3 regions of the Exiguobacterium sp. s130 genome follow, and region 1 is predicted to be linked to each of the others. Evidence: riboswitches for the same ligand, from Rfam matches in the RefSeq annotation. Region 1 holds a riboswitch; each other region holds the start of a gene.

Region 1 (4,099 bases):
AAACTTGTGTGTCTGAACCGCTGACACCGAGCTTGATCGTCTTTTCGTCTTCTCCTGATGCTGCGCACCCGGCAAATAAAATCGTCGTGAGTGTTGCTCCAATTGCTACTGCTTTTTTCATGGCTGAATCGCTCCCTTGATTAATGTCTTCTGATTTTTCGTGCGACGATGTTGCCTGTCGTCTGTAAGCCTTGGACTAAGATAACGAGAATCCCGACCGTGATGATCATGACTTTCGTATCAAACCGTTGATAACCGTACGTAATTGCTAAGTCACCCAGTCCACCACCACCGATGGCACCTGCCATCGCCGACGCCCCGATCAAGCCGACTGTTGCAATCGTTAAGTTAAGGATTAGTGAACCGAGTGCTTCCGGCAGAAGGAAGCGGAAAATCGTTTGGAATGGCGTCGCCCCCATCGCTTCTGCTGCCTCAAGGACACCTTTGTCGACTTCAAGTAAGGAACTCTCGATCAGCCGCGCCATGTACGGTGCAGCGTAAAAGACGAGCGGAACGATTGCGGCTTCTGTTCCGATCGATGTCTGAACGATCAAGCGCGTCAACGGGATGATCGCAACAAGTAAGATGATGAACGGAATCGAGCGGAAAATATTGACGATACTGTTGAAGAACGTGAACAACGGAACATTTTCAAGTAACGCTCCTTTTCGCGTGACGACAAGCAGGATACCGAGTGGTAAGCCGATCAAGGTCGAGAACAAGAGCGAAACGGATACCATCGTCATCGTCTGCAAGAATGCTGTCCAGATATCACTGTAGTTAACTAGCATCAGCGAGCACCTCCTCAACGGTTACCTGCGCCTGATCGATGTAGTGTAACGCTCGTTTCACTTCTGTCGTCTCACCGATCAACTCGACGAGTAGTGTGCCGAACGGCGTCTCCTGCAACTCCGTGATGCTACCGTGCAGGATGTTGACATCGACGTCGAAGCGTTTTGCGACTTGCGATAAGAGTGGTTGTCCGGTGTGATGTCCAAGGAAGTGAATCTTATAGATTGGATTCGCATTCCGGGACTCGATCAACTGACGAATCGACGCTGGAATCTCGTCATGCATGACGGAGCGAACGAAATTTTTCGCTGTCTCAGTCTGCGGGTTTGAAAAGACATCAAAGACCGTTCCTGACTCGATCAACTTTCCAGCTTCAATGACGGCGACCCGGTCGCAAATCTCCCGGATGACGCCCATCTCGTGGGTGATCAAGAGAATCGTGATCCCGTACTCGGCATTGATCCGTTTTAATAACTGAAGAATATGATGTGTCGTTTGGGGATCAAGTGCTGACGTCGCTTCGTCACATAAAAGGACGGAAGGTTGCGTCGCGAGTGCCCGGGCGATACCAACGCGCTGTTTCTGCCCACCCGATAATTGATCCGGATAATGATCTGCTTTGTCCGCGAGATCGACGAATTCGAGTAACTCCGTCACCCGGCGGCGAATTTCGTCTTTCTTGACGCCTGCGAGAACGAGTGGTTTCGCGACATTCGTAAAGACCGTGTTCGCATTCAACAGATTGAAGTGCTGAAAGATCATCCCGATCCGTTGTTTTGCTTGGCGTAACTTTTTCGGAGACAGTTGCGTTAAATCTTCCCCATCGACCGTCACCGTTCCTGACGTCGGTCGTTCTAACAGATTGACGCAGCGGAGCAGTGAACTTTTTCCGGCACCGCTAAAACCGATGACCCCAAAGATTTCACCTTTTTCGATCGTCAGGTCGACACCGTCGAGCGCTGCAATCGTCTGATCTTTCGTGACGTACGTTTTTTTGACTTGATGAAATGCAATCATTCCGTTTTCCCCCTTCATTCAACAAAAAAGGTCCCTTCTTGAGAAACAAGAAGAGACCTGGATCCGCACAGTGGCAGAATCCACTCCACTCATCTCTCAGACATCTGTCTGATGGAATTGGCACAGTGCTCATAATGAGTCTGTTGCCGAGGTTTCGTAGGGCCAGTCCCTCCACCTCTCTGGATAAGTATTGCGGTATGAAATTCGTATGTGTGTTGTTGTGTTGTTGCTTATGTCGTAAAACTAATTTTTACATTACGGGTCGAACCTTTAAAAGTCAACCAACTTTTCAAAAATAATCCATTTGGCGCATATCGATGGATGAACAAGTTATGAGTTAGCTTACTGAACGGATCATGATTCGTCAAGAACGATTTGACAAGTCATTTTCGGTCGTGCTACCATCGTTTCAATGATTAATCCGACAATTCCAATATGATATTTATCAAGAGTGAACGAGAGACCTGGCTCTATGACTTCACGGCAACCTGCAATCTGTAAGGTGCTCCGACCAGCAAAGCGCGGCTTTGGATGATACGGTGAAAAACTCGTGGGCGTCCAAGCAGTGACGTCGACGAGTTTTTTTCATGAATGGAGGAAAAATAGTAATGATGAACTATCCTGTATTGACTGGTGCTGAAGCATTTTATCTTCAAGGTGGACCGATCGGCATTCTAATCTGTCATGGTTTTAACGCCACTCCGCAGAGTGTCCGGGACGTCGGTGAGGCATTTGCTGCCGAAGGTTTTACCGTCTATGCCCCGCGCTTACGTGGACATGGAACGAACGTCCGCGAGTTTGAACAATCGACTGCTCGATGTTGGAAGCAAAGCCTGCAAGACGGCTATGAACGTTTACAAGAAACATGCGATCAAGTCTTCGTCATCGGTCAATCGATGGGTGCGACGCTTGCGTTGTCGCTCGCTGCTGACGGCATTCCGTTTGCCGGCATCATTACGATCAATGCCGCACTCTCCGTTCCATCCTATGAAGCACTTTCGTTCGAGGACGGTCCACAGTATTTACCGGAAGGGGCACCGGACATTAAGCGAGCAGCCTTCGAAATCATTTATGACCTCGTTCCGAGCCGTTGTGCGTTCGAACTCGTCCGTCTAATGGATGAGACAAAAGGACGCCTCGGATCCATTCTCCTGCCGACATTGATTCTCTACTCGGCGACCGATCACGTCGTTCCGCCGTCGAGCTCGGATTATCTGCACCAGCACATCGGGACGAATGATAAACGAATCTACTGTCTCCTTAACTCGTACCACGTCGCGACCCTCGATCATGATCAGGATTTGATCGTGCGTGAGACGATTCGTTTCATCGAACGCTCGAGTCGTTTCTCACAGGAAACGGGATAAAAAAAAACAGCTATTCGTCTTCACTTAGAAGCGAACAGCTGTTACATCAAAGGACGACCATCATCGGTTCGTCTTTTTTGTTTATCCTTTTTGGTGTTGCATCGTTTGGAGCGGCTTCGGCTTTCCTGGCACTTCATGGCAGTGGCGGCACCGTGGCTCATACGATTCTGAAGCGCCGACTAAAATGATCGGATCATCATAGTTCGCTGGTTTTCCATCAATCAAACGTTGTGTCCGGGAAGCCGGATCGCCACATGAGAGACAGATCGCCTGAAGTTTCGTCACAAATTCTGCGCGCGCCAGTAATTCCGGCATCTTACCAAATGGCTCTGCCCGGAAATCCTGATCGAGTCCTGCACAAATGACGCGTTTTCCGTCTTGCGCAAGTGCTTCGATGACTTGAACGATCTCATCATCAAAGAATTGAACTTCATCAATTCCGACAATTTGTGTTTCTTCCGCTACTGCTGCATAGAGATCACGACTCGTCGCCATTGGAATCGCCACGACGGAATTTCCGATGTGAGAGACGACATGCTCTTCATGGTACCGGTCGTCGATTGCCGGCTTGAATACTTGAACGGGCAGTTTGCCGTACTGTGCCCGTCTGACACGACGAATCAACTCTTCCGATTTCCCGGAAAACATACTACCACAAATTACTTCGATCCAGCCGTACTGATTTATTACATGCATCATCGTCCGACACCGTCCTCTAAAAATAGTCACTTTAACGAGTATAGCTCGAAACGGTATTGAGAAAAAGGGTTGACTTCCGGAAATCAAAATTCATTTTTTCTTTACCTAGAATTTTTGTCCTTTCATTCCAACCTTCATCCATTTCCTGTACACTAAAGAAGAAGATTCTCGCGAAAGAAGGTGTCCCCGATTCATCATCTCTTACATGACATTCTGCACCAATA
Region 2 (4,099 bases), on a different contig from region 1:
CAATTACAGCGAAGTGGTATGCCGATTCGAAATCAGCGTCGCACCACGTACTCTATACGGTCGAGGAGCGATTTGCAGGCTACTTATTATCGATTGCGTCCGAAGCTAGTGACAGTTTGTTTTATCAGGAGATGCGGACGTCGAACCTGCATGACGTCGCTGACTGGCTTGGAACGAGTTATCGCCATCTCAACCGGATCATCACGAAATTATGTGAAGAGGAGATTCTCGTTCGACGACGCGGGAAAATCATCATCGTCGATTTGGAGCGGATTCGCGAGAAGGCGAACGGCAACAGCTATGAGTAAGGAGGAACGAACATGGTAATAGGAATCGTGTGTGCCGTGTTGGCAGGGATGTTAATCAGTTTACAGACGGTATTGAATGCTCGGATGAGTGACGCGTTCGGTGCTTGGGCGACAACGACGCTGGTCTTCTTCGTCGGTTTCATCGGAGCAAGTGTCACGTATGTTCTGTTTCGTGGTGGAACAATCGGACAGATCCAAAACGTATCGCCACTCTATTGGTTTGGTGGACTTGTCGGTGTCGGCGTCGTTTTTTGTGTCATGCGTGGGATTCAGTTGCTTGGTCCGTCCATCGCGATCTCTGTCGTTCTGATTTCGCAGTTAAGCTTTGCTCTTGCTGTTGATACGTTCGGCTGGTTCGGTTTACCACAAATTGATTTATCGTTCGGTCAGCTCGTCGGTCTCGCCGTCATGGTATGTGGGATCTTCGTTTTGAAGCGGTATCAAGTCGTCGCGCCGGAAGAGAGGGCGAAGGATCAAGTAGAACGTGTTTCATGACTTATTTTTTTCATAACAATGGAACAGGTCAGCAAACAAATGTTTACTGACCTGTTTTTTATATGCATTTTTTGAATTAGACCGTCGTCGTATCTTTCCATTCCTGCTCGATGAAAGCATCGCGACCAGAAGCAGCACGATCTTTTTTATAGTGTTCTGGATTTTTCTTATGGAAGTCTTGATGGTACTCTTCCGCCGGATAAAATTCAGAAGCGGCATCAATCCGCGTCACGATCGGTTGTTTGAAACGATTGCTTGCAGCAAGGGCGTCACGGGAAGCGATCGCTGCTTCGTGCTGTGCATCCGTATGATAGAAGATCGCTGGTGCGTACTGCGTGCCGCGATCTTGGAATTGACCTTCTGCATCCGTCGGATCCGTTTGTGGCCAGTAGAGTTCGAGCAGACGCTCGTACGGGAACAGGCTCGGATCAAACGTGATTTGGACGACTTCGAGATGTCCCGTCGTTCCTGTTTTGACTTGCTCGTATGTCGGATTGTCGACGTGTCCGCCCATGTAACCTGATACGATTCCCTCGATTCCTGGTAATTCTTCAAACGGTGTCACCATGCACCAAAAACATCCACCTGCAAATGTTGCTTTTTCCATCTGTCTCTTCCTCTCCGTGGGAAATCCCCATTGTATGTCTGACAGCGAGAAAACGAAAACGACTCCTTCGCTTGGTTGCAAAAGGAGTCGCCGCTTTTTATCAACCAAAGCTTTCGCTTTGCTGGTCGTAGCACCTTGCTATGCGCAGGTTGCTGGGACGTCATCGATCCAGATCTCTCGGTCCACTCTTGATAAGGGTATATGAAGTTGATGTCATTCGTTATCATTGTTGTGATGATACCATTCACACAGAAATAAAGTCAATCCTTAGGTTTCAAGGCACGTAAAACCGTCGCTCCGAGTGTCTTCGCACCAATCAACAACGCCTGTTCGTTAATTTCGTACTGCGGATGATGCTGTGGGTAGTTGACGCGACCGTCCGTATATCCGGAGCCAGTAAAGAAATAACTTCCCGGGACATGTGTTAGATAATGCGCGAAGTCATCCGCAGCCATCATTGGTGTGAGTGCCCGGACGGATGCTTCCGGTAAGAAAGAAGCGGCTTCCTGAACAAGTTTTGTCTCGTCCGGATGATTCCAGAGCGCCGGGTAACCAGTCGTGAAGTCGATTGAATAGGTGGCCCCAATGCCGGCACATGTCGTTTTGGCGACAAGATCGACTTCTTGCCGGAGCTGATGCCGCAGTGTCTCATTGAACGTCCGAATTTCGCCGACGATGCGTGCTTCACCCGTAACGATGTTCGGCGCCGTTCCCGCATGGAAGGATCCGATTGCAAGAACTGCCGGCTCGAACGGATCGACCCGTCGACTGACGAGATGCTGTAAGTTACAGACGAGCTGCGCTCCAGCGACGAGCGCATCTTTTGTTTTGTGCGGTGCTTGCGCATGTCCACCTTGACCATGAACGATGATTTCGAATTCGTCGATTGCACATAATGTATGTCCTTTCCGAAACCCAATCGTGCCAACCGGTAAATCATTTTCGAGATGTGTCGCGAAAATTGCATCGACCCCTTCGAGGACGCCGGCTTCGATCATTTGGATTGCTCCACCGGGAAAGACCTCTTCGCCATGCTGGTGGATGATCCGAATCGTTCCTTGCAATTGATTACGTAACGGATAGAGCGTAGCAGCGAGTGCCATCACCATCGCCGTATGACCATCGTGTCCACAAGCATGCATGACCCCGGGATGGATCGACCGGAAGGCAAGCGTCGTCTCTTCCTGAAGCGGTAAAGCATCAAAATCGGCACGGACAGCAATCGTCGGACCAGGCTGTTTGCCTTCGATCGTCGCGACGACACCACGACCTCCGACGGCTGTTTGATGAGGAATGCTTTGTTCTGCGTAAAAGGCGGCAATCCGTTCTGGTGTGCGGACTTCCTGGAAGGATAGTTCCGGATGGCGGTGGAAATCACGGCGTAATGCGATCATCGTCGGTTCGAATTGTTCGAGTGCTTCAAAAAGTTGAGTTTGCATGTTCTAGCTCCTTTAACGTGTGTCTTTTTGTGAAAATGGGTACAGATACAGGTAATCACGAAAGGGGATAATGTAACATGGGAGAAATCGTCGTTAATGCTGTACTTACCATCAAAGCTGGACTTGCGGATCAAGTCTTCCCGATTTTACAAACGGTTTATCATGCTTCACAAAAAGAAGAAGGATGCTTACGTTATTCCTTGCACCAATCGATCGAGGATGAGCATCAATTCATGCTGTATGAAGTGTATCGGGACGAAGAAGCGCTTGAAGCGCATATCGCATCCGACCACTATAAAGCCTATCGTGAACAGATCGAATTATACTTGATGGACCGACAAGTGGCGAAATACGTCGAGATGACTTTCTGACGTGTTGCGATAAGAAGAGACGAACCCGTCGAAACCGACGGATTCGTCTTTTTTATTACATCGATTTAAAGCCGAGGAAATGCTCCTGCCAACGCGGTTCGTAAATCGAGTTGATTTGAAGCTGTGAACCGCCTGCATGGATGAAGTGTTCGCTATCGAGCATGATTCCGATATGCGATGGACCATCCGTGTAGGTGTTCTGGAAGAAGACGATATCCGAGCGTTTACCACTCGAGATACTCGTCCGGCGATTCGTAAAGAAAGCACCATACCAGTAGCCACGAACATTCGTCCGACCACCGTATTTTCCAGCCTTGTTCGTCGCGTAGTGAATCAAACCGGAACAGTCAAAACCACCGTTCACGGCATCTTGCGAACCCCATGTGTATGGTGTGCCGATATGTTGGACGGCTGCTTGGATCAGCTTTTCACCACGCGTATTATTCTTTTTAACGACCCGTTTATCGGACGTGATCGTCACAGCGGATACAGGAAGATAAACAGGTGTCCAGCCTGACTGGATGACATAGAAGTTTCCGACTCGATGACGCGGATAAACGCGTTTGCCTTGTTCAACGAGTCCGCTATCTTTAGGACTAGTTGGACTTGCGAAGAACGACGTCGTCTGTTTGACGGTATAGATTTTCGCCCGGTCGATCGCTTTTTGTGTCAGTTTCATATCGGGTTTGCTCGTGCTGATATAAGGGTTGAGGACGTAACCCGTTTGACCATTTGCCAGGCGAACTTGCCAAAAATCATCATCAATTGATTTTAGACCAATTAGTTTCGTCCCTTTCTTCAAATAGGCAGCTGGGCGACTGTAAGCGACGTCAGCAGAGAAGAGTGGAGTTTGATCTAGATGAACATAAAATGTCGTGC
Region 3 (4,099 bases), on a different contig from region 1:
GCTTCGACCGCTTGTGCAAGATCGGTAATGACTTCATAGTGTTCTTCCTGCGGTAGACGTGTCTGATCGAGAATCGTCAAGACACGATCTTCATAACGAATACTTTGAACGAATGTACTCATCGGCTAAGTTCCTCCGTTACGTCGAAGTTTCGCAAATCATCAAATGTCCGACATTCGGTCCGACGTTTGATTAACGCCGATCCTAAACGTAAAGCATGTTGTTTTCGTTCTAGTCGTTCCGTCATAGAACTAATCGTTTCTAAATCAGCGACCGGTGCGAGTCCGATCGTCCGACGAATCAGTTCGCAACCGGCAAAGCCGAGTGCATCCTGCAGAATCGTGCTCAGTACATCGTCGACGAGTCCCGATGTCCGGAATGGTTCGACGGCTTCGCGTTCCCATAAGGCACGGAACGTCGAAGCGAACGTCAGCCAGAACGTATCGATGTCGCGAATCCGGGCATCACGAAGTGCTGAATAATCCGGGTATGCTGCAAAGAATAAGTGGGCGATGAACTGTCCGACATCAAATCCGAATGGACCATAAAAGGCGAATTCTGGATCGATGACTTTCGTTTCCGTTGCCGAAGCAAAGATGCTTCCTGTATGTAGATCGCCGTGTAACAACGCATCTCCTTTCGTGATGAAAAGCGCTTCGAGTTTTGCGACTTCGCGTTTCAACTCATCGTCCGCCCATAGACGTGCCACCTCTTCTTCAAGCCCGGCTTCAATCTCGTTCGTCTCCGCGTCATGAAACGGATCCGTGAAGATTAATTTTTCCGTGATGTCGCACATGTCTGGATTGTAGTACGTTCGGGCGACACGTTTCTTTTCAACCGGACCAAGCGCAAAGTCCGATGTATGGAATAACGTCCGAGCGAGATAAGAACCGATATGTTCCGCAAGCAACGGATACTGTTCACCTGCGAGTAAACCACTTCGAACGATCGTCAGATGTGAAAGATCTTCCATGACCGTATATGCCTCTTCATGACTAGCATGAAAAACACGTGGCACGAACGGTACGGCATGCCGTGCGAATTCACGGAGTGCGGATTGCTCGATCCACGCTCGTTCGAGCGATAACGGCCAGCTCTCCCCGACGACCTTCGCATATGGTAATGCTTGTTTTAAAATCAAGCGATGTTCGCCTTCTCGAATCCGAAAGACGAGGTTGAGGTTCCCGTCGCCAATCTCTTCTGCTTCGACGGCTCCATCGCCGATCAGTCCTAATGTCCGAACACAATCAATCGCGTCCTGTTCTGTGAATGCTTTATATGTCATCTCAGTTTCCCCCTATGTGATACACGAAAAAGCGCCTCTTTTCGTCATCGAAAAGAGGCGCAGAAAAGTCACTGCGTCCTCTTATCTCTCAGACGAAACGTCTGTTGGATGTAGCACCGTGCCCAGTGGTCGGTTGCTGCGGCGTCATCGGGCCAATTCCCTCTGCCAACTCGCGATAAGAGTCGTATGTAGTTGTCGTGTGTGATATTGATTTGAATCTTACGCAATCGACTTCCTCGCTGTCAAATCGAAATCAAGCAGAAACGGATATCATTTTTAAGTCATCTATAGAAAGAGTATTTTCAAAAAAATAAATTTTCTAAAAATAGTTTGACAAGTGGCGATTCTCATGTAAAAATTGCAATTAGATTTCACAATTTCATCCAATTCTTATCAAGAGCAGACGGAGGGACAAGCCCTACGATGTCGCAGCAACCGACCTTTTGGCACGGTGCTAATTCTTGCAGCTACTAAGCTGACAGATAAGAGTCCACGTTCGAATCATTCATGGTCTCTTGTCGCTGACGAGAGACCATTTTTTTGTTGAAGGAGGAAAGACATGGCTTATATCACTGCTACTTATCAATTGACTGCCCGTGATCGACTCGAGCAGCGCGCTGAACAACTCGCGCTTGGTCTGACAGTCGGTTCTTGGACGGAACTGAATCATCTCGAACAACAACAACTTGCCTCGTTCAAAGGGGAAGTCGTACATACCGAAGAGCGCGATGGCAAAGGATATATCACGATTCGTTACCCGGAACATAACGTATCGCGCGACTTTTCTGCGATTCTGACGACCGTCTTCGGGAAACTCTCACTCGACGGTGAAATCAAATTAACGGAATTGCTACTACCCGATACATTTACGTCGGACTTTCCAGGTGCAAAGTTCGGGATCGAAGGGGTCCGTTCCTTGATCGGTGTCGAAGATCGCCCACTATTAATGAGCATCTTCAAAGGAGTCATCGGACGCGATTTATCGTTCCTTCGTGATCAACTCGAAGGACAACTCGCTGGTGGGATCGATCTCGTCAAAGACGATGAGATCCTATACGACAATCCATTGACACCAACGATTGACCGGGCACGGATCGGACGTGAGGTCATCGATGCTCACTTCCAACGGACCGGTAAACGTGCGTTATATGCGATCACACTCAGCGGTCCTGTCTTTACGCTCAAGGATCAAGCCAAGCGATTGATTGATGCTGGAGCGACTGCTTTCTTGCTGAATACCTTCACATACGGACTCGACGTCTTACGCGAACTGGCAAGTGATCCGGAAATCAACGTTCCGATTTTCAATCATCCGGCATATAGCGGTGCGTTGATCGCTAGCCCGAATCACGGAGTCGCAGCTCCTGTCTTACTCGGCACATTACCGCGCGCTGCTGGAGCAGACTTGACGCTATTCCCGTCTCCTTACGGCAATGTCGCTTTGCCAAAGGATGTCGCCCGTGGTATCGCGGTCGAAGCGACCCGTCTCGGTCAGACGAAATCAATCTTCCCGGTTGCTTCAGCCGGTATTCATCCTGGACTCGTCGCTCAACTCGTACGAGACTTCGGGATCGATTCCGTCATCAACGCCGGCGGCGGCGTACATGGTCATCCGCAAGGTGCTGCGGCTGGTGTCATTGCTTTCCGTCAGGCACTCGATGCGGCACTCGCAAATGAATCCCTATCGACGGCAGCATCGCGTCATGAAGAATTACGAATTGCCCTCGACGCTTGGGGGATCAAGTCATGACCGTACGGATTCTTTGTGACTTCGACGGGACGGTGACGACACAGGATAACATCATCGCACTCATGCAGGCATTTGCGCCAGCGAGTGACTTCGAACCGTTAAAACGCGGTGTACTCGACCGGACGTTATCGATTCAGAGTGGTGTCGGGCAAATGTTCGCACTTCTGCCGTCTGACGGAAAAACAGCCTATCTTGACTTTTTGTTGGAGCGTGCAGTCATTCGCGACGGATTTTCGGAGTTACTGCAGTACAGTCGTCGTCAAGGCATCGATTTTTCGATCGTCAGCGGTGGAATGGACTTTTTCGTCGAACCAATCTTAGCGCCATTCCTCGACCAAGAACAGATTTACTGTAACGTCGCTGATTTTAGTGGTCCATTCGTCCATATCGATTGGCCAAACGCCTGCGATACCCATTGCACGAACGGGTGCGGCTGTTGTAAAACGTCCGTTGCCCGGACACTACGTAAAGACGGTGACGTCATCATCGTCATCGGCGACTCGGTGACGGACTTCGAACTCGCAAAACAAGCGGATCGTGTCTATGCCCGTGATTATCTGATCACGTTGTGTGAAGAGAACGATATCGCCTATACACCGTTTGAGACGTTCCACGATATCGTTCATGATTTAACACGAGCGGAGGTGACAACATGACATTCATGCGACGGTATGAAGAGCTACGCGCCATCAAACAAGAGCTTGCGGCGCGCGATTGGTTCCCTGGTACGAGTGGCAATCTCGCCATCCGGACATCCGGTGTCCCGGTTGAATTCCTTGTGACGGCAAGCGGAAAAGATAAACGACAGACGACTCCTGACGACTTCGTTCATGTCGATGCGACCGGTCAATTGATCGGTGAGCAATCCGGGCGTCCTTCTGCTGAGACATTGCTCCATGTCGAAGTGTTCAACCGAACGAACGCCGGATGTTCCCTGCATGTCCATACGATTGCGAACAATGTGATTTCGGAGTTATATGGCGATCAAGGAAGTATCACCTTCTCCGGTCAAGAAATCATCAAGGCACTCGGTCACTGGGAAGAAGATGCGACGGTCACGGTGC

What was found. Region 1 has a riboswitch for S-adenosylmethionine ahead of HZS85_RS00405 (alpha/beta hydrolase). Riboswitches for the same ligand answer to the same signal wherever they lie in the genome.
Region 2: another riboswitch for S-adenosylmethionine. It lies ahead of msrA (peptide-methionine (S)-S-oxide reductase MsrA); the one in region 1 lies ahead of HZS85_RS00405 (alpha/beta hydrolase).
Region 3: another riboswitch for S-adenosylmethionine. It lies ahead of HZS85_RS11160 (2,3-diketo-5-methylthiopentyl-1-phosphate enolase); the one in region 1 lies ahead of HZS85_RS00405 (alpha/beta hydrolase).

The regions. Positions count from the first base shown of each region.
Region 1 covers NZ_JACSNI010000001.1:70,282-74,380, reverse strand. Annotated here, with positions in the region: gene HZS85_RS00420 (MetQ/NlpA family ABC transporter substrate-binding protein) at 1-121, opposite strand, end outside; gene HZS85_RS00415 (methionine ABC transporter permease) at 141-791, opposite strand; gene HZS85_RS00410 (methionine ABC transporter ATP-binding protein) at 781-1,809, opposite strand; SAM riboswitch class I at 1,896-1,999, opposite strand; SAM riboswitch class I at 2,249-2,350, shown strand; gene HZS85_RS00405 (alpha/beta hydrolase) at 2,418-3,176, shown strand; gene HZS85_RS00400 (thymidine kinase) at 3,258-3,872, opposite strand; gene HZS85_RS00395 (DedA family protein) at 4,056-4,099, shown strand, end outside.
Region 2 covers NZ_JACSNI010000004.1:47,401-51,499, reverse strand. Annotated here, with positions in the region: gene HZS85_RS11290 (Crp/Fnr family transcriptional regulator) at 1-308, shown strand, start outside; gene HZS85_RS11285 (DMT family transporter) at 321-803, shown strand; gene msrA (peptide-methionine (S)-S-oxide reductase MsrA) at 880-1,410, opposite strand; SAM riboswitch class I at 1,505-1,608, opposite strand; gene HZS85_RS11275 (M20 metallopeptidase family protein) at 1,671-2,849, opposite strand; gene HZS85_RS11270 (putative quinol monooxygenase) at 2,927-3,220, shown strand; gene HZS85_RS11265 (C40 family peptidase) at 3,276-4,099, opposite strand, start outside.
Region 3 covers NZ_JACSNI010000004.1:27,570-31,668, forward strand. Annotated here, with positions in the region: gene mtnA (S-methyl-5-thioribose-1-phosphate isomerase) at 1-122, opposite strand, end outside; gene mtnK (S-methyl-5-thioribose kinase) at 119-1,285, opposite strand; SAM riboswitch class I at 1,364-1,467, opposite strand; SAM riboswitch class I at 1,673-1,774, shown strand; gene HZS85_RS11160 (2,3-diketo-5-methylthiopentyl-1-phosphate enolase) at 1,845-3,035, shown strand; gene HZS85_RS11165 (2-hydroxy-3-keto-5-methylthiopentenyl-1-phosphate phosphatase) at 3,032-3,691, shown strand; gene HZS85_RS11170 (methylthioribulose 1-phosphate dehydratase) at 3,688-4,099, shown strand, end outside.